One region of the Clostridium lamae genome, then DNA from elsewhere that is predicted to be linked to it. Evidence: a T-box and tRNA genes for the amino acid it is inferred to sense, from the RefSeq annotation. Region 1 holds a T-box; the other holds one or more tRNA genes.

Region 1 (11,456 bases):
CTGCTCCTATTTCCTCTAACTTCTTTCTAAGTCTATTAATATTTACTGTTAATGTATTATCATCAACAAATTCGTCAGATTCCCATAATGATTCTATAATTTCATTTCTAGAAACTATCTTTTCTTTGTTCTTCATCAACACATATAAAATCTTGTTTTCATTTTTGCTTAGTTCTATTTTATTTTCTTTATATTCAACTTCACTTCTGGATAAATTTAGTTCAAGATTATTGTATTCTAGGATTTCTGACTCTTGATTACTATAAGTTCGTCTTAATAGTGATGATATTCTAGCCAAAAGTATTTGTGTACTATACGGTTTTGTTATAAAATCATCTGCTCCTAAATTCATACTCATAAGCTCATCAACTTCCCTATCTCTACTAGTTACAACTATTATAGGAACTGAACTTTTCTTTCTAATTTCTCTACAAATATAATAACCATCGAAATATGGTAAGTTTATATCTAGTAAAATTAAACTATAGTTTTCTTCTAAGGCTTCATCCACAACATGTTCAAAATCTAATGAATATGTTGTTTCATAACCATATTTATTTAAAAATGTACATAATTCATTTCTTATTTTATTATCATCTTCTATAATAAAAATCTTTTTTCTATCCATATTTTCACCTACTTAATATTCAATTTATTAAATTATATAATATTTTTTTATATTTTGGAAAATCTAATTATTGATATTAAACTAATGGAGGTTAATCTATGAAAAATAATAATAAAAATAATTTAAATCCAACTTCTCCAAATTATAATGAACAGATTAAAAATAAAGCTAATGAAAAAACTCCTACTGGAGAAAAAGATCCTTCTCCTTATACAACCTATAAATAAAACAGAAAAAGGGGCTGCTAAAAACAGCTCCTGCATTCAAACTATTTTATATGCACTTTTTTTTTGTATTAATATTATCCTAAAAGCCTATTTACTATATTATTTGCTTCTTGTGCAATTGGTATTATATTTTTCACAAATGAAACTGTTGTATTTATACTTGTAAGTAAACTTAGAACCTTCTTTATACTTTCTTTAAAGTTTTTATTCTTGGCAGTCTCTTCACAAATTTTGTTATTAAGCATTATGCTTCCTAACCCCTGCTCTATAGATATCTTTAATCCATCTATACCATATACTTTATATTCTTCTATCTTATGGTATAAATCGCTAAGTACATTATTTATAAAATCTTTTAGTTCTTCATTCACTTCTACTTCTTCTAACTCTTCTATTAATATTTGAATCTTTTCTTTAAATTTAATTAAATTTTCTTCTTCAACGCTTTTATATTGATTACATACATCCAAAGCTAATGCTAATCCATTAATAGATATCAATATTTCCTTTGTAATTATAATGTCTAGCTTGTGTATATCATCATCTAATCCTAAAGCCATAATTCTTTTTTCGAAATTAGTAAGTGATTTTACTAATTCGTCCTTTGAATTACTTTCAATTTTATTAGTGAGTTTTTTAATATTCTCTATCATTTGAATAATTTGAATGATAGATTTAAATATTTTCTCGTCATCGTTTATGTCTAAATCGAAAACCTGGGCTAAGACTGACTCTACCGTTCTAAATCTACTTTGCTTTTTAGTATTATTACTACAAAACTCTTTTGATTCACTTAAAATTTCGTATAGTCTAACTGCTGGATTAGTTGATAATACCATACTACCCCCTCCAAATATTTGATACAGTTATTACTTCTATACTGCCATACTATTATCCTCTTTTTTTATTTAATCTTAATAGTTTTTTTAGTATTATTTATTATTATATTATACTTTTTATCTAAATTGTCTCTTAATATATATAATGCTTAAAGTATATAATATATGTATATTTTTATTTTTTTCATATTCATTTTTTAAATAGCTCCTAATTTTAACATCACCTTTATTTATAATTGGTAATATTATATAATTATATTATATTTATACTATATTTGGGGGAATTTTTAATTGTTAGAAAAAATTAATTCTAAAGGAGTAATTCATATGTGGGTTGTCTACGCTTTGCTATCAGCTTTTTTTGCTGCACTTACTTCAATATTAGCTAAAATAGGAATTGAAAACATAAACTCGAACCTAGCTACTGCAATTCGGACTGTTGTTGTCTTAGTTATGGCTTGGGGTATAGTACTAGTTAATGGTAGCCTAAATCAAATCAGTAACATAACTCAAAAAAGCTGGCTATTCTTAATCTTATCTGGTATAGCTACTGGACTTTCTTGGTTATTCTACTACAAAGCTTTACAAATTGGTGAAGCTTCTAAAGTAGTTCCAATAGATAAGTTTAGTGTAGTAATAACAATGATCTTAGCATTTGTAATACTAAAAGAAGCTGCTAGCGTAAAAACTGTTATAGGTGGAATTTTTATTACAATAGGTACATTTATCATGATCCTATAAAATAGAGAAAAAATATGATGTTAGCTGTTCCGTCGCAAGCTCCAAGTCACACTAACATCATATTTTTTTCTCTTACTACCTAAGGAAATAATTCCTCATTTTATTTGGAAAATAAAATCTAATCTACTTTATAGTTATCTACTATGTATTTGATTATTGATTTAATTTCACTCGCCGATAAATCTAGAGTTTCAATTCCTCCAATATCACATTCTGCAGTATTTTTAATATTATTAAATATTCTTGCATAAAGCTGCTTTTTATTATCAAATCTTTCATTATCCTCAAGTATATATTTATAAAGCATTTTTGCTTCTTTTTCTATATATTCTCTATCTTTCATAAAAACTCTCCATAATACAATTGTTATTTTATGCTTAATAAATCTATTATATATTAAATTCAATTATGAAAGTTGCATCTTTTCCTACATTACTTTCTGCATATATTTTCCCATTATGACTCTCAACTATGGATTTAGCTATAGATAAACCTAAGCCATATCCCCCTGTTTCTCTAGCTCTAGATGTATCTACCCTATAGAATCTTTCAAATATTTTTTCTAAATCCTCTTTCTTTATTCCTTCTCCTGTATTTTTAACTTTCAGTTTTATCTTATTTTTATCCTGACTTAAACTCACATCTATTTTACCATTTTTATTTGTGTATTTTATTGCATTATCTAATAATATATTAAAGACCTTTTTTATACTCTCTTTATCACCTTTTATAAATACCTCATCTTCTATATTAGATAGTAATTCAATATTATATTCAAATAGTACTGCTTCAAAAGTTAGCAATACATTATTTATTAATTTACTAATATTAAAAGATGTAAATTCCACTAGTTCCTTACCTGTATCTAATTTTGCTAATGATAACATTTCATCTATTAACTTTGCCATTCTTTCTATTTGATTATTAATATAATTAATCCATTTACTTTGACTTTCTACTGTTTCACTTCTATTAGATAATACTAATGAGGTATTTGTTCTTATTATAGTTAATGGTGTTTTTAATTCATGTGAAGCATTTGCTATAAATTGTTTTTGCTTTTCAAAACTTTCTTTTATCGGCTTAATAGTTCTATTAGTTAGATAAATACTTATAAATAATAGTAAAATAAGACTTATACTCCCTATTGTTAAAAATACTTTTAAAAGATTAATCAGAGTACCAAGCTGTTGCTCTCTACTCATAAGAACTATTTTTAATCCTTTAGCTGTATATTCTTTTAAATATGCATATCTACTTTCTTCTATTTTTACTTTATCAAATTTATTTTCATTATTAACTATTTCATTTATAGTTTCTTGAAGTGCCTCTTTATCTAATTCCATATAAGTTAAAACCTGTGCAATATTATTATCAGAATCTAATTCAATGATTATACTACTAGCCATCATTGGAGAGGTAATCATAGGCCTCTTCGGACTAGACATGGTATACATTAATTCACGCTTTAAATCGCTCTGCATACTTATAGCAGTTGATATATAAATTGTTCCAAAAATCAAAACAAAAACCATAGTTAATAGTGACATATTAATCAATATTAATCTTTTCTTTAACTTATCAAACAAGCTTAATCCTCCAATCTATATCCAACACCTCTTATTGTTACTATGTTTACTTTTGATTTTAAATACGTTAATTTCTTTCTAATAAATGAAATATATACTTCTATATTATTATACTCAACTTCAGAATCAAAACCCCAAAGTTTAGTTATTAAATCATCTTTACTTACAACACATTTAGGCCTTTCCATAAAATATTTAATTATTTCAAATTCTTTTAATGTTAATCTTATACTTTCATCATTAACATCTAAATCATAAGTATTTATATTTAATCTTATATCTCCATAAGTTAATATATTTTGATTTATTAAATTTCCTTTTCTTCTTGTTATGGATCTAAGTCTTGCTAATAGCTCTTCCGCTGCAAAAGGCTTAGATAAATAATCATCTGCTCCTAAATCCAATCCTAAAACTCTATCTTCAATTTGAGTTTTAGCTGTAAGCATTATTATTGGAGTTAAAATCCCTTCCTTTCTTAATTTTTTTAGTACGCTTAATCCATCTAATTTAGGTAACATAATATCTAAAATTATTCCATCATATACATCTGTTAAACCATAGCTTAATCCATCTTCACCATCATAAACTGCATCAACAGTATATTTATTATTAGTAAGTATTTGAACTAAAGCTTCTGATAATTCTCTTTCATCTTCTATTAAAAGTAGTTTCATATAATTACCTCCACAATCACAATAGTTTTCAATATGAAATATCCTGATTTACTTTTTTTATATTATTCCATAACAAAATTCTACCACAGAAACCTTAAAATAAAATTAAATTTAAGACTAATTTAAGGTTACTATAATAGTATTATTTTGACAGGAGGTGATTATTTTATGACAAAGCCAAGACATGAAATTAAAGTATTTATTAATTACTCTGATTATCTATCTATAAAAAATAGGCTTAAACATATCGCAACGCTAGATAGAAATGCAGGTGATGATGGTATTTATCATATACGAAGCCTATATTTTGATAATTATTCTGATAAAGCTTTAATGGAAAAAATTAATGGATTTAATAATAGGGAAAAATTTAGAATTAGGTTCTATAATCATAACCATTCTTTCATCAGGCTTGAAAAGAAAAGCAAATCTAATGGGTTATGTTATAAATCTTCTGCTCCATTAACTAAGGAAGAATGTGAAAAAATATTAAATGGAGATATAGAATTTTTAAAAGATTCCAATAATAATGTACTAAAAGAATTTTATTGTAAGCTAAAATATCAATATCTTAAACCTAAAACTATAGTTGATTATACTAGAGAAGCTTATATTTTCAATGCTGGAAATGTAAGAATAACAATAGATAATAATCTAAAGAGCGGTCTATATTCTACAAATATCTTTGATGCTAATCTACCAACCTTAGGTTTAATAGATCAAAGGCCAATAATATTAGAAATTAAATATGATAATTTTCTGCCTGACATAATAAGGGATCTTATTCAAACTAATATTCGCAGTCAAACTGCTGTATCAAAATATGCAGCTTGTCGACTATTTACAGTATAATTTATATTTTGGAGGTATAAAAAATGACTTTTAATGATATTTTTAAATCAAGCTTTTTAGAAAAAGCTTCTTCATTCTCAATTCTTGATATGGTTATAGCTCTTGCGCTTGCATTTGCTATAGGATTATTTATTTTCTTAGTTTATAAGAAAACTTTTAGAGGAGTAATGTACTCTGAAAACTTTGGTGTATCACTTATTGCTATGTCTTTAATAACAACTCTTATAATCTTAGCTGTAACTTCAAATGTTGTTTTATCACTTGGTATGGTTGGTGCTTTATCAATAGTAAGATTTAGATCTGCTATTAAAGAACCTTTAGATATTGCATTTGTTTTTTGGTCAATTAGCGCTGGTATAGTTCTTGGTGCTGGACTTATTCCTCTAGCTATATTTGGCTCTGTTTTTATTGGAATTATAATGCTTGTATTTGTAAACAAAAAGAGTTCAGATAATCCTTATATATTAATAGTAAATTGTAATGATGAAAATAGTGAAAGCTTAGCAATGAATCATATTAATAAATCGGTAAAAAAACATGTTATAAAATCTAAAACTGTATCTGCTAGTAATGGTATAGAGATTACTGTTGAAATAAGATTAAAAGAAATGTCAACTAAATTCGTAAATGAAATTAATAATATAGAAGGAGTTAATAACGTTGTTCTAGTAAGCTATAATGGAGACTACATGAATTAACCCTTAAGGTGGTGTAAAAAAATGATTTCAAATAAATATATAAATGCTATAATTGCTACATTCACAGCTATAGCTCTATTTTTTACTACTATAATTTATGTGAATTCCAAAAATGTTAATGCTGAAATCACTAGTTCCAATAGTAATTTCACTTATGTTGATACTATTCTTAATAAAGAACAAGTAACGGAAATTGATTTAGAAATTGATGAAGATAATTGGAAGTATTTATTAGAGAATGCTTCAGACGAAGAATATATAACTGCTAATATTACCGTTAATGGAACTAAGTATTATAATGTTGGTATTAGAGCTAAAGGAAATTCTAGTTTAGCTATGATTGCTGGTGATAATACTACTGATAGATATAGCTTTAAAGTAAAATTTGATGAATATATTGATGGACAATCCTTAGATGGACTAAGTAAGATTTCATTAAATAATATAATGTCAGATGCAACATATATGAAAGAATATCTTTCATATGATTTACTTGAAAAAATGGGTGTTCCTACTCCTGCATTTGCCTTTACAAATATAAAAATAAACGGTGAAGAATGGGGATTATACTTTGCAGTAGAAGTTATTGAAGAAGAATTTATAGAAAGAAATTATGGTTCTTTATCTGGAAACCTATATAAACCTGAAGGTAATGGAATTGGTGATATGGGTAACAAAGAAAATATGGAAGGATTCAATTTTCCTGATATGGAAAATATAGAAATTCCTGAAGGCTTTTCTCCTCCTAATATGGGTAATTCTGAAAATGGTGATAATGTTGTTCCACCTAATATGAATAATTTCGAAGTTCCTGAAGGTTTCACTCCTCCTAATATGGGTAACGGAGAAAATAGAGAAATTACTGCTCCACCTAATATGAATAATGAGCAAACTGATGGTAATTCTGCCGCTAGTACTGATAGTAATATAGAAAGCTCTGATGCTCAATCAAATGATAAAACTAACGGAAATGGATTTAGAGGTGGCATGATGGGCTTTGGAGGAATGGGTTCTTCTAACGGTGCAAACCTAGTTTATACTGATGATAATAAAGAATCCTATTCTGATATATTTAATAATAATATATTTAAAACAACTACTGAATCTGATGAAGATAAAGTTATTGAAATGATAAAAAATCTAAATGAAGGAACTAATTTAGAAGAATATCTTAATGTAGATGAAATACTTAGATATTTTGCAGTTAATACCTTCCTTGTAAATTTAGATAGTTATGCATCTAATATGAAACATAATTACTATCTTTATGAAAAAGATGGTGTATTTGAGATAATTCCTTGGGACTATAATCTTTCTTTTGGTGGATTTACCGTAGGAAGTGCTAGTAACGCTATAAACTTCCCAATAGATAGTCCAGTTACAGATTCTCTTGAAAACAGTCCTTTAATAAGTAAGCTATTAGAAGTTGATGAATATAAAGAAATCTATCATCGATATCTTCAAGAAATTGTTGATTACGTTAATGATGGAACTTATGAAGAAACAATAAATGAAGTAAATTCATTAATAGCTGATTATGTTAAAAATGATGCTACTGCATTTTATACTTACGAAGAATATGAAGCTTCTCTTCCTGAATTAATAAACTTTGGAATAGATAGAGCAAAAAGTATATCTGCACAGCTTGATGGAAGCCAACCTTCAACTACCTATGGAACCATTGAAACTACAGTTAATTTAACTGCTTTAGGTACTCAAGGTGGTATGATGAACTTTCAATCACCTAACAATAACTCAACTGATAGTTCTAATATAGAAAATAATGAAATTCAAGAAGATCAAATGCCAAATGATCAAATACCAGAGGGGCAAATGCCAGGTGGTGAAATGCCAAATTGGCAAATGCCTGGTGGCCAAATGCCAGACGGTGAAATGCCAAGTTGGCAAATGCCAGACGGTGAAATGCCAAGTTGGCAAATGCCAGACGGTGAAATACCAAGTTGGCAAATGCCAGACGGGCAAATGCCTGGCGGTCAAATGCCTGGTGGCCAAACAGAAGAAATTCAAACACAAGTAGATCAAATGGAAACCCTAAATGCTGTAGGTGGGCAAACTCAAATGCAAAATCCTAACGCAACAAATGTACAATATGAAGTTCAGATGTTAAATAATACTACAAATAATGGTAATAGAGAAATAAATCCAAATAATAGACAGCAAGGTTTTAGCCAAATGAATAATCCTTCCAGCTCAACTATGGAAAATGTCAAAAGTACAATTTTAACTTTATCTGGATATATAGCTTTATTATTAGTAAGTATAGTCTTCGTATTTCTATTCAAGAGAAGAAAATTTAAAGCTTAGTAAAATGGTGATATTTAAAACAGTTGTAAATTAAAATAAATTAAAAAACTCCGCAAGGAGTTTTTTTCTTTGTCAATTACTAAAATAATTTAGCCCTATTGCATTTCTAACCTCATCTAAAGTATTGGAAGTGATTTCTCTAGCCACTTTACTTCCATCCTTCAAAATATCATATAAATACTCCTTATTTTTTTCATATTCTCTTCTTTTTTCTCTAATAGGCTTAATCTCTTCTTGTAATAATTCATTTAAATATATCTTTATTTTTATGTCTCCCAGTCCTCCTCTTCTATAATGCTCCTTCATTTCATTTAATAATATTTTGTCTTTACAAAAAATATCTAAATAAGTAAATACGACATTTCCTTCAATTCTTCCTGGATCTTCAGCTCTTATATGATGAGGATCAGTGTACATACTCATAACCTTTTTTCTTATTGTATCCTCATCATCAGATAGATAAATTGTGTTTCCTAATGATTTACTCATCTTACTTTTCCCATCTATTCCTGGAAGTCTTGCTGAAATTCCCTCTGGAATAATTGCTTTTGGCTCAATTAATATATTAGTTTTATAAATATTATTAAAGCTTCTAACAATTTCTCTAGTCTGCTCAATCATAGGAAGTTGATCTTCTCCAACTGGAACTACATTCGCTTTAAATGCTGTTATATCAGCAGCCTGACTTATAGGATAAATTAAAAATCCTGATGGTATACTACTTTCGAAACCTCTTTCCTTAATTTCATTCTTTACTGTTGGATTTCTTTCTAATCTAGATAATGAAACTAAATTTAAATAGTGCATAGTCAACTCATTAAGCTCTGGTATCTGAGATTGAATGAAAATAGTAGATTTTTTGGGATCTATACCTACTGCTAAATAATCTAATAAAACCTCTAGGAAGTTAGTCCTTATTTTTTCTGGATTTCTTGCATTATCTGTTAAAGCTTGAATATCTGCAATCATTATATTCATATTATACTTACCTGTATTTTGTAATTTTACCCTGTTAATTAAAGAACCAACATAATGTCCTATATGAAGTTTTCCTGTTGGTCTATCCCCTGTTAAAATAACTTCTTTTTTCATATATACTCCTCCTATTAGTAAAAATAATATTTCCAAAATAAAAAAACTCCGTCCTATATAAATAGGACGGAGTATAATATCCGTGATACCACCTAAATTGCATAACTTTAAAGTTACACCACTCATTTTCAAGTACTAGCATACTCTATCAGCTATAAGGTGCAGCCCACCATATCAGATACTCTCATAAGATTTCTCCTCATTCCTCAAAGATCCATTCATTAAACTTCTTCTTGCTAAGATTTCACCATCCTTAACTCTCTTTACTGAAGCTTTATTTAACTACTACTTCTTTTCATAGGATTAAAATATTCAATATAAATATATATTAACTTTTATTAGTTTTATTGTCAATAATACTTATTTTATCTTAATATAAAAAGGATTAAAACAAGTATATTTACATATACTATTTCAATCCTTTAAGACTACTTTTTAAATTTTAATACTACTTTAAATAAATCTCCATCTATTTCTATATTTAATGTTCCACCCTGTAATTCAACAAAGCTTTTAGCTATTGCTAATCCAAGGCCTGACCCTTCTGTATTTCTAGATTTATCTCCTCTTGCAAATCTTTCTACTATTTCTTCTGCTGTAAAATCTATTTCATTTGCTGACATATTCTTTAAAGTAACATATACATAACTTTCTTCATCAATAATATCAATAAATACCCTAGATTTTGGCATTGAATATTTCACTATATTTATTAATAAATTTTCAAATACTCTAAAAGTCTTCTGACTATCTAAAGGCACTATGATTTTATTTTCTGGGAAATTCCATTTAAATTTAAGTGATGATTCCTCAATTTTATCACCTAATTCAAATTGTGTTTGTTTCATAAGTGAAACTATATCTACATTAACTATATTTAATTGAACATTTTTACTTGTGGCCTTACTTACTTCGAATAGATCTTCTATCAAATTCTTAAGCCTTTGAGATTTTCTATCTAATGTATCTAAGTATTTTATTCTATCTTCTTTGCTTATATTTTCATCTTTTAATAAATCTATATAAGTTATTATTGAGGTTAAAGGGGTCTTTAAATCATGTGATACATTAGAAATAAGTTCACTTTTCATTTTTTGACTTTTTACCTCTTCTTCAACTGCATTTTTAAATCCAGTTTGTATTTTCTTAAGTTCACCTTTTAATGGTTCGAAAACCCCAAGTTCTTCTTCTATATCAACCTCTAAATTACCTTCTGCAATTTTATTTGTAGCTTTTAATAATACTGAATATTTATTTTGTATATCATGGAAATACTTTCTTAAAAAGAAGAATAAAAATATTGTATATATTATATGTGCACCTATCCCTAAAAATGATAACGTACTGATTAATGCTAAAACTATAAAATTAATAGTTAATAGCTTTATTATTAATTTATTAGATTTACTATTTAAATCTATATTAATAAGTTGAGTATATATTTTTCTCCAAAAACCTTTTATACGTTTAAGTATTTTGCATATTATTGTATTTTCTTTTATATAGTTTTTCAATCCTTTATTGAATATATATTTAATAAATACTACTGCTGTAAAAGAAGTTATTAATAGAAGAAACCAATAAGCTATATTGCCCAAATATAATAATGCATCAATATATTTATATGGTACCCCAATGTCTACTATACTTTCTTTAATTAATTGATTATTAATTGTCCAATATACTATATTAGGAGAAAATGTAACAAGGGCTGTAATCACTCCAATAATACTTATTAATATCTCAAAAGGAATTTTAATTACCTTTCTGATTAATAAAATATTCTTTTCT
Region 2 (11,456 bases), on a different contig from region 1:
ATCTAAAGCCAAAATAATATATTACAGCAAATATACCACCTACTATAATAACCCAGAACCAATTAGTCCTATTTGGTATAACACCAAATAATATAAAATCTATAAGCCCACCAGAAAAAGTTAGTCCTATTTTAACATTTAGCATTTGCATTATCATAAATGATAACCCAGCAAATATACAATGAATTGCAAATAAAACTGGTGCTACGAAGAGAAATAAAAATTCAATAGGTTCAGTGATTCCAGTTAAGAATGATGTTAATGCTCCAGAAAATAAGATTCCTGCAACTAACTTTTTCTTTCCTTTATCAGCTTCATGGTACATAGCAAGAGCTGCAGCTGGAATTCCAAACATCATAAATGGATATTTCCCAGTCATAAACGTACCAGCTGTAAACTCTACTCCATCTTTAAGTTGTGCAAAAAATATAGATTGATCTCCCACTATTAATTGACCTGCTGAATTTATATATTCTCCGAATTGATACCAAAAAGGAGTATACCAAATATGATGTAATCCAAATGGTATTAATGCTCTTTCTATAACACCAAAAATAAAGGCTGAAATAGTTTCATTAGTACTTATAATACTTCTAGAGAACTCTAAGAAAAAGTTTTGAATAGGTGGCCAAATAATAGCCATAATAGTTCCTAATATAACTCCTGAGAATGCTGCTACGATTGGTACAAATCTCTTTCCAGAAAAGAAACCTAAAAATTCTGGCAATTTTATATCATAAAATTTTTCATATATTATTGCCGAAATTATCCCAATAATAATTCCCCCAAAAACACCAGTAGGTAAAGTAGGTATTCCTAGTATAGTTGTGTACATTGGATTTGTTTCTACTTGTGTTATATCTATTCTAGCAACTATACCTGTAGTTATATTCATTATTAAGAAACCTACTATTGCAGCTAATGCTGCAACTCCATCTCCTGATGTCATCCCAATTGCTACTCCTACAGCAAATATCAAAGGCAAATTAGTAAATATAATGTTTCCTGATGAAGACATTATATCAGCTATCATTTGAAAATTATCTCCTGCTAATATAGGAAATATATTTAAGAAATCTTGATTTTCAAATAAAGTTCCTATTCCCATTAATAATCCTGCTACTGGCAATAATGCTATAGGTAAAGTTAAGGATTTCCCTATCCTCTGCAAGACTCCAAAGGACTTTTTGAATAACATACCAATATCCATTGTTTCCTCCCAATTTAATTCAAATAAGGACTTAAGCTAAACACTACTTAAGTCCACAAAATCCTATAAATATCAATTTTATTTTATTTTATTTACTTCTTAAAACAGAAATAACTCTATGTATATGCATAGTTAAATAAACTATTTCATCGTCAGTAACATTATAATCATAGTTAGCTTCTACATATGATTTAACTTTTTGAGCACAATCATATGCCTCAGGGTAACTTTTTTGGGCTATATTTAAAAACTCTCCACTATTATCCTTGTTTTGATTATTTGTCACTACTCTTTTTGCAAAATATTTCAAATGTGTTAATAACCTATCATAATTTAAATCATCCTCATCAAATTCAACTGAGTAATAATATCTGATAATGTTTAAAACACCTTTTATTATATTAGTTGCAGTAACCGATTCCTTTGAAGTTTCTTGATAACTTGCATTAACTAAATGTAAAGCTATGAATGCTGCTTCATCTTCTGGTAAATTAATATTTAATCTCTTATTAATATAATCTACTGCCCATAAGGCTACTGAGAATTCTTCTTTATGAATTCTTCTTATTTCGTCTAATAGGTCATTTTTAATTTGTACATTGTTTTTGTATCTTTTTATAGCAAAGGCTATATGATCAGCTAAAGATATATATATTTGTTTATCTAATTTTCTATTTAACTTTTTAACAGAGTAAGAAATTATTTCATGTGCTAACTCAAATATCCCATCTGGGATTTGATTTATTAGCTTCTTTAATTTATTTCCCATTCTCTTATCATCTACAACAAATATTTTTTCTATCTTATCTTCTTCAATTTCTTGACCAACCTTTCTTTTAAATGCAATTCCGGACCCCATAATAATGACTTCTTTTTTAGTATTAGGATCTATTGATACAACAACATTATTGTTCAATATTTTTTCAACAATCATCTTAACATTCTCCTTAACCTTGGAAAATAAAATACCTAAATTAGAGTATATTATAACACTCCAATTTAGGTATTGCCTGTATTCCAGTAACAATCCACATACTTAATAAATATATCTTATCATTGTAAATAACTACTGTCAATATTAATAGATTATCTCTGTTTTGTAGGTAAAATAATTATAAACTCACTACCTTTATCAACTTCACTTTCAACATAAATCTTGCCTTTATGTAAAGTTACTAATTGCTTTGTTAACGTTAGTCCTAGCCCACTTCCACCAAATTCTTCAGATATATTATTATACGCTTGCCCGAATCTATCAAATATCGCCTTATGATATTTTCTATCTATCCCAACTCCTGTGTCTTTTACTGATATTTTTACTGAGTTCCCGAAATCTCTTATTCTTACCTCTATCCTTCCTCCAGCTTCAGTAAATTTTACAGCATTGCCAACAAGATTAACTATACATTTCTCTATTTCACCTTCATCGCATTCTATTATCTTTTCTTCCATTTCAGGATCTATAATTAATTCAATTCCTTTTGATTCAATATAATCCTTCATAGATAAGACTACATCCTCTACTAAATAAACTATGTTATGTTCCTTAATATCTAATCTATATGATCCAGCTTCAATTTTAGATGTATCGATTATATTATTAATTAATTTAAGTAACCTATCTGAGTTTCTTTTTACTGTGTCCATGTAGTAATTTAATTTGTCCCTACTAATATTTTTTTTATCCCCATTTAATTTAGTTACAAGTTGCTCTACTGAGATAATAACATTTAAAGGTGTTCTAAGTTCATGAGATAAATTAATAAAATAATTATTTTTATACTTTTCATTTTTAATCAACTTATTATAAAGTTCTTCATTCTCATTAAGTTTTTTATTTAATTCATTAGTTCGTTGCTCCACTAAAGTATCTAGTATTTTAACCCTATTCCAAGTTATATATACTATAACAAATGCAAGCAGTAAGTAAGTCATATATGCAATAGGACTTTTCCATGGTTTTACTTCTACTGTAAATTCTATACTCGTTGGCTCACTCCAATCTCCTGTAGAGTTTCTTGCACTTACCATAAAAATATAATCTCCAGCATCTAGATTTGTATAATTAACATAATTTCTATTATCAGATAATATCCACTCTTTATCAAGCCCAACCAATTTATGAGCATACTGTATCCTCTTTACATTTGCATAATCAGGCAAAAAGAAATCAAAATAGATGTTATTATTCTTATAACTTAATTTTATCTTTTCTTTATCTAAAAGCTCATCTTGATTTGTATATGCACTTCCTATAACTACTTTAGGTAAAAAATTTTTTTCTTCTAAATTTTGTGGATAAAATGTAGTAATTCCATTTGTACCACCAAAAAACATCTCACCATCATTTGCCTTATGAAATGAATAACCATTAAATTCATTTCCTTGTAGCCCATCTGTGTCATCATAATTAATAAATTTATCAAGTTTTACGTCATATTTGGATATCCCATAATTTGTACTTATCCATAAATTATTTTCATCATCTACTAAAATTCCATAAATAAAATTATTAGTCAATCCATCACTTTCATCATATCTTGTGAATGTTTCATCTTCTCTATTAAATTTATTTAATCCATATTGAGTTCCAACCCAAACTGTATTATTATCATCTACTGCAATAGTTTTTACTACATTAAAACTTATACTTTTTTCGTTATTTGATTCATTTCTGTATGCCTTAATTATTTCGGTATCCTTATTTATTCTAATTAATCCTCCATTTAAAGAAGATCCAATCCATATTTCTCCATCCTTATCTTGAGTTATTCCTGAAAACACTTTTTCAGATATTTCATTATCTAAAAATAACTGCTTATAAGATTTAAAATTACTTTTTCTATCGAATATGCATACCCCATCATCTGTTGTTATCCAAAGATCCCCATCTTTATCTATATACAAACTTCTTACATCATTTGATATTAATGAATTCTCACCTTCATGAAAATATTTTGTGAACTTTTTAGTTTTCTTATCATACTTTGTTAATCCATTTTCAGTAGCTATCCAAATCTCATCATCAATACCTGTTATATCTCTTATATTATTATTACTAAGTGAATTTTCATTACTTGATGCTTTATATTTATTTATACTGTTATTTTCTCTATCTATAACATTTATTCCATCCTGAACGGTCCCAACCCAAATAAGTCCTTCATCATCTTTATGTATTCCAGCAACCATATTGCTACTTAGAGAATTACTATTAAAATAATCTCTTTTATAATTTATGAAAGAATTTTTACCATTGAAAATACTTATTCCATCGTAAGTTCCAATCCAAATAGCTCCAGAATTATCTTCAACTAAACTTAAGATATCATCACTAACCAAGCTCTGAGGATCATATATTTTAGATCTATAATTTATAAATCCATTATTTTCTTCCTCTAACATACTTAATCCATTATTAGTTGCCACCCAAACTTTATTGTTACTGTCTTTTAATATGTATCTTATAGAATTTCCAGAAATAGAATTATCATCACTTGGATCGTGTTTATAATGTTCTATCTTATTTGTTTCTATATCCAACTTATCCAAACCACTATCATAAGTACCTATCCATAAATTATTGCTATCATCAGCGTATATCTTAAATATAAAATTTTCTGATATAGAATTACTTAATCCATTAGCATAGTAGTTAGTGATTTCATTTGTCTTTCTGTTGACTTTATTCAAACCCTCTTTGGTTCCTATCCATAAATCCCCGTATAAATCTTCATCTATAGAATAAATATCTTGGCTAGTTAAATTATTATTATCATCACTCTCTCCATAAATCCTTATAAAATTATCATTTCTTTTATCATATAGGTTTAATCCATCTGTAGTTGCTATATATATATCTTTGTTTGAATCTATTAATATTTCTGTTATGTTATCATTAGATAACTTACACCCATAGACCCCTGACAAATAAGTCGTTATCTCCTCTGTTTCGCTATCTATTTTGTTTAAACCACTAGATGTCCCAACCCAAATGTTGCCATCCTCATCTTCATTTACAGCTGAAATATAATTCATGCTTATGCTATCTTCATTTCTATCACTATATTTATATACTTTAAAATCATGCCCATTGTACCTATTTAAACCATCTATTGTAGCTATCCACATATATCCCTTACTATCTTGAAATATATATTGGACTGTAGTTTGAGATAATCCATCTTCTACAGTTATTCTTCTAAATGTGATATTATTTTCATCATTGCTTAATGCACTAGTTCTTAAACATAAATTATTAAAAATACATATAGCAAGTATTGAAATACTCATTATTCTCTTTACCTTTTTTCTCATATAACCTATTCTCCATAAAACAACGATTAATCTATAGTAAATATTATATACTATAAGAAGAAATTTTTATATAAAATAAACATTTCTTACAAAAAAAACTAAAAAGAAAAAGGCTAAAAACATAATTTTTAGCCTTTTTCTTGATTTGGCAGGGGCAGTAGGAATCGAACCCACAACCAACGGTTTTGGAGACCGCTACTCTACCAATTGAGCTATACCCCTTCGACAGAGACTATTCTATCATGACAATTTAATTCTTGTCAATAAAAAAATAAAAAAGTCAGCAATTTAAAATTACTGACTGGCAGGGGCAGTAGGAATCGAACCCACAACCAACGGTTTTGGAGACCGCTACTCTACCAATTGAGCTATACCCCTTTGCAACAATAACTATTATATCTTATGTATATTCAAAAATCAACTACTAATATTATTATAATTTTTTATTACTTTAATAATATCACTAAGATTTTTAGTTAATACATTGCCATCAACTTCAGAGTTTAGCCCCACAAAAGTATATTCCTTTTTAATTTCACTCTTCAATTTGCTTAAATCTTCATTCTCTTTATCATAAATAAAAATAATATTTTTAAATTCATCTTCTTTTATTTCTTCTTTGATATCTTTAACTTTATTTACCTGTATTTCAAGTTCTCTAAATAAATAATCAAATTTATCTGTATTAGTAAATATAGAATAACCCTTGTACTTATTTAATTCTTCTTTTGATTCACTTAAGAATTCGTCTAATCCTTGAGTAATACTATTATAATTATCTTCGTAATAACTTCTATTTTCAATATCTCTTTCTTGTAATGCAATCTTTATATTATATAATGCTATCTTATATTCATTAAATCCAACTAAATAATACGGATTTTCTTCATTTTCCTTTGATAAAGATTGAGTAATGGGCCTTATTCCTCTACTAGCATTAATAACTCCTACATCAGAATTTTTTGAGTTCTCTAGTATTTCATCTATCCACTCTTCATATCCTAATCCATTGTATATAAATAGATCCATATTTAAAACATTATTTATAACATTTTCATTTATTTCAAATTCTTTCATTTCCTTTTCACTATTAAATAAATACTCTACATTATGCTTATCTCCTACTAAATTCTTGACCATATCATATATTTCTTTATTTACTGTTAATATATTTAAATAAGTGTCCTTTTTTTCATCTAGTTCATCTGTTGGATTTGCCATAAAAGGATTATAAGAAAATGTTAATCCAAAAAATAGTATAGAAGTAAAAATGACTAACGTATATGTCAACTTCTTCATAATAATTTCCTCCAAGGAATAAAAATATTCTACTATATTATTTTATACTATCACGATAAAAAAAGAATTACAAATCTTTTACATATTATTTATAACTTAAATGATCTATATATATTTTAACCTTTCTTTTTCACTTTATTTTAGATAGAATATATATTAATATAAATTCTTTAGAAAGGAGTTTTCATATGCATTTTTATGTTAAAGATATAGAAGAAACAACAAATCTTGGATTTGCTATCGGGAAGTTGTTAAATTCCGGCGATATAGTTTGTTTAACTGGCGATTTAGGAACTGGAAAAACACATATTACTAAAGGTATTGCTAAAGGTCTAGATATAGATGATCATATAACTAGTCCAACATTTACAATAGTTAATGAATATGATTCTGGAAGACTAAAATTATATCACTTCGATGTATATAGGGTTAGCGATCCTGATGAGATTTATGCCATAGGTTTTGATGATTATATATTTTCAAATGGAGTATCTGTAATAGAATGGGCTAATTACATAGAAGATATATTGCCTAGCGAATATTTACATATATTAATTGAAAAAGATTTATCTAAAGGAGAAAATTTTAGAAAAATTACTATAACTCCTTATGGCGATAAATATAATTATATAAAGGAGTTAAGTTTATGATAGTTTTAAGTATAGATTCAGCATCAAAAGTTGCTACCGCTGCTCTTTTAGATGAGAATAATTTAATCGCAGAATATACTATTAATAATAAATTAGAGCATTCTACTTTGATTATGGATATGGCTGATAAGCTATTAAAAGATTCAGACTTAGATATAGATGATGTAGACGGATTTGTAGTTTCAAAAGGCCCTGGTTCCTTTACAGGGTTAAGAATAGGAATGGCTACCATTAAAGGATTAAGCTTCGGTGCAAATAAACCTTATATAAGTATTTCTAGCTTAGATGCCCTTGCATACTCTAATATAAACTTCGATGGCATTATTTGTCCTATTATGGATGCATTAAGAAGTAGTGTGTATACTTGCCTTTATAAAGGAAATGATGGTAATTTAGAAAAACTAACAGATTATTCGGCTCTAGAACTAGACGAATTAATTGAATTGTTAAAAGAAAAGGGAGAAAAGGTTATATTTACTGGTGATGCAGTAAATAAACATAAAGATTATTTATTAGAACATTTACCAAATTCTATCTTTGCTCCAAATCATCTTAGTATTATAAGAGCATCTTCTTTAGGAGAGTTAGGAATAAAAATGCTATTAAATAACGAACAGGATGACTTAAATTCATCTCCATTTTACCTGAAAAAACCTCAGGCTCAAAGAGAATTAGAAAAAAGGTTAGCATTAAAAAATGAGAATAACATATAATTTGATGACTTCAAGTGATGTTAACGAGGTGTATGATATATCTAAATCCTCATTTTCAACTCCTTGGAGCATAGAATCAATTAATAATGAAATCAATAATCCTTTAGCAAAATATATAGTTGCAAAAGATGAAGATGAAAACTTAGTAGTTGGATTTGTCGGTATTTGGATAGTAGTAGGCGAAGGAAGTATAACTAATATAGCTGTTCATCCAGATTATAGAGGCATGGGAATTGGAAGTAAATTATTATCCTCATTAATAAATCTATGTTCTGATTTAAATTGTACTTTAATAAATTTAGAAGTTAGAGAATCTAACTACTCAGCTCAGAACCTTTATAAAAAATTTGGTTTTACTGTAGATGGTATTAGAAAAGGTTATTATGAAGATAATAAAGAAAATGCAATATTAATGAGCAAAATAATATTTGAATAACTTTTTTTCAAATACAAGTATATAACTCTATAAAAAATTATATTAAAATTTAATAATATAATAAAAAGGGGCTGCCTAAGCAGCTCCTTAATTTACTTCTCCTAGTAATATATCTTCATATTTTTCTTTCTTTTTCATATGTTTAAGTACTATTATACCTGTTATAACTGTTGCTAGTAAATCACTTAATGGTTGTGCTATCCAAACTCCATCTAACCCTAATCCAAATACTCTTGGTAAGATTACTATTAATGGAATTAATAATATCACTTGTCTTAATAAACTTAATAACATTGCAGTTTTTGCGTCCCCAATTGATTGAATATAATTTGTACCTGTAATTGAAATTCCAACTATAGGTAACATCATTAGATATATCCTTAATCCCTTAACTGAAATATCCATGAATTTAGGATCTTTATTAAATATTCCTATTATAGCTTCTGGCGAAATTTGAACTAATATGAAAGCTATTACTAATATAATAGTTGCCACCAAAAGCGATAATTTATACGCTTCCTGTGCTCTACTCTCTTGTTTTGCACCATAATTAAATCCGATTATAGGTTGAGCCCCTTGGTTTATCCCAAAAATAGGCATTAAACACATAAGGCTAACAGAGGATATTGTAGCCATTGCTCCTATTGCAATATCTGTTCCATAAGTTCTAAGTACATTATTAGAAATTACTTGAACTAAACTTGCTGCAATTTGCATAGCAAATGGTGATGCCCCTATTGCTAATATTTTTATAACTATATTTTTATTTAACTTTAAGTTTGATTTTATAAATCTTAAATTTGATTTTCCACTTACATAATATCTAATACCTATTAAAGCTGTTATTAGTTGTGAAATTACAGTTGCAATAGCGGCTCCTTGAATTCCCATATTAAATCCGAAAATTAGTAACGCATCTAATACTATATTAGTTAAACATCCAATTACCATTATTGTTGCTGCAAGCTTTGGATTTCCATCACCTCTTATGGTGTTATTGAAAGTAAATGCTACCATATTAAATACTGTTCCTAATAGTATTATGTATATATATGACTTTGCATAATATAAAGTGCTCTCACTTGCACCAAATTTAGTTAAAATAAACTCTCCAAAAACTATTCCTATTATAGTTAAAATTACTGCAATTATTATAGATAAAGTTATAGCATTTCCTATTACTTTTTCTGCTTCTTCTTTTTTTCCTTGTCCTAGTTTTATAGAAATAGTTGTAGTTGCACCAGCTCCCACTAGTAAACAAAATCCTAGAATAATAGTTGTTATAGGCATTGTTACACCTACTCCTGTAATAGCTAATGAACCTACTCCAGGTATATTACCTATAAAAACTCTATCTACTACATTATATAAAGCATTAACTACCATACCAATTATGGCCGGTACTGAATATTTTAATAATAATTTACTTATTTTTTCATTTGCAAGCATTTCTTGTGTACTCATTAAATCTCCTCCTTATTATTTTATTCCTCTGTTAGTAATCTAGGTTATTTTCTATAATCTAGATGCACTTTTTTAACAAATTCAAAATTATTTCTTTTTCTTCAAAAGTTAAGTTTTTAGTTAGATTCTCTTCCCAACTTTTTGCAACATTACATATTTCTTTTTTATGTTTAAGACCTTTATCTGTTAAAAATAACCTGTAAGCTCTTTTATCCTTATCGTCATTGACTCTTGTTATAAACCCTTCTATCTCCAATTTCTTAACTGCCCTAGCTGTTGTTCCTTTATCTATCTTCAAATTTAAAGATAAATCCTCTTGTCTTACTCCATCTTTTCTATAGAGCTCCATTAAGAAATTAAATTGACCATATCCTAAACCTAGATGAGATAGTTCTTTTAAAAAAAATATATTCCCCATTCTTTGAATTTCAGATATATATTTAGCAATATTTTCATATTTCATCTCTTCCATAGTTATCTCCTAAGCAAAGTAATATTATAGATTTTAATTTATAATATAATGATATAGTTGCATTTGCAACTATATCATTATATTATATTCAATAACAACTTTCAATATTAAATAATAAAAAAGATAGGAATCTTACTCCTATCTTTAAAATTTAACTTTTCTATATTAAATTGAACTTAAGTTCTCTTTTACTCTATTATCTAATTTTGAATCTACTTTAAAAATCGCTTGTGATACTTTTCTATATAGTACATAAGTTATTGAACATACCATTATAGCCTTCAATCCATTAAACGGTAGTAAACCTATAGTTACATATTGAAGTGTTTCACTTGGAGCCATTTTCATTCCATATGCTGGTAGTAAAAAGTACACATTTGCTATAATTCCTACAATTTCAATACATATAGTTCCTAACATCATTCCAAGTATAGCTGTTTTCTTGCTCTTATTTCTATGATAAACCCATGCAGCTGGAGCAACGAGAGAAACTCCTATTATAAAGTTGGCCATCTCTCCAACAAAACCTGTTCCAGTACCTTTGACTATTAAAATTAATAAATTCTTTAATAATTCAATTACAACACCTGCCATTGGGCCAAAAGCAAAAGCTCCCATAAGTGCCGGAATATCACTTAAATCAATTTTTAACCATGGAAATGGTAAAAATGGTATCGGAAAGTCGAAATACATAAGTACCACAGCTATGGCACCTAAAAGTGAAATTTTAATAAATTTGTTTAGGTTTTTGTTTTGTTGATTATTCATTTTATCTCCTCCCAAAAGATATCCTCTGGGGCATGGGTTAGTTGCTTAATAATGATATTAATTTAACAATTTCCTCTTATAATCTTATAAATTTCACATATTACATAATAAATAAAAAACCCTGATG

The links. A T-box is a leader RNA that pairs with one kind of tRNA and senses whether it is charged. The one in region 1 lies ahead of trpS (tryptophan--tRNA ligase), so its partner is inferred to be a tRNA-Trp.
Region 2: it encodes a tRNA-Trp, which carries the amino acid that the T-box ahead of trpS (tryptophan--tRNA ligase) is inferred to sense. The anticodon was not compared.

The regions. Positions count from the first base shown of each region.
Region 1 is NZ_JASCQJ010000009.1:76,561-88,016, reverse strand. Features, by position in the region: gene QK892_RS06895 (response regulator transcription factor) at 1-628, opposite strand, end outside; gene QK892_RS06890 (hypothetical protein) at 727-855, shown strand; gene QK892_RS06885 (hypothetical protein) at 930-1,694, opposite strand; gene QK892_RS06880 (EamA family transporter) at 2,022-2,435, shown strand; gene QK892_RS06875 (hypothetical protein) at 2,554-2,778, opposite strand; gene QK892_RS06870 (sensor histidine kinase) at 2,825-4,024, opposite strand; gene QK892_RS06865 (response regulator transcription factor) at 4,027-4,698, opposite strand; gene QK892_RS06860 (polyphosphate polymerase domain-containing protein) at 4,867-5,550, shown strand; gene QK892_RS06855 (DUF4956 domain-containing protein) at 5,574-6,248, shown strand; gene QK892_RS06850 (CotH kinase family protein) at 6,270-8,573, shown strand; gene trpS (tryptophan--tRNA ligase) at 8,646-9,665, opposite strand; T-box leader at 9,725-9,973, opposite strand; gene QK892_RS06840 (sensor histidine kinase) at 10,094-11,456, opposite strand, start outside.
Region 2 is NZ_JASCQJ010000022.1:45,475-56,930, forward strand. Features, by position in the region: gene ptsG (glucose-specific PTS transporter subunit IIBC) at 1-1,210, opposite strand, end outside; gene licT (BglG family transcription antiterminator LicT) at 1,299-2,144, opposite strand; gene QK892_RS11490 (ligand-binding sensor domain-containing protein) at 2,297-5,527, opposite strand; tRNA gene QK892_RS11495 (tRNA-Trp) at 5,674-5,749, opposite strand; tRNA gene QK892_RS11500 (tRNA-Trp) at 5,830-5,905, opposite strand; gene QK892_RS11505 (metal ABC transporter substrate-binding protein) at 5,945-6,826, opposite strand; gene tsaE (tRNA (adenosine(37)-N6)-threonylcarbamoyltransferase complex ATPase subunit type 1 TsaE) at 7,015-7,476, shown strand; gene tsaB (tRNA (adenosine(37)-N6)-threonylcarbamoyltransferase complex dimerization subunit type 1 TsaB) at 7,473-8,189, shown strand; gene rimI (ribosomal protein S18-alanine N-acetyltransferase) at 8,173-8,625, shown strand; gene QK892_RS11525 (MATE family efflux transporter) at 8,713-10,089, opposite strand; gene QK892_RS11530 (MarR family winged helix-turn-helix transcriptional regulator) at 10,148-10,561, opposite strand; gene QK892_RS11535 (ECF transporter S component) at 10,727-11,329, opposite strand.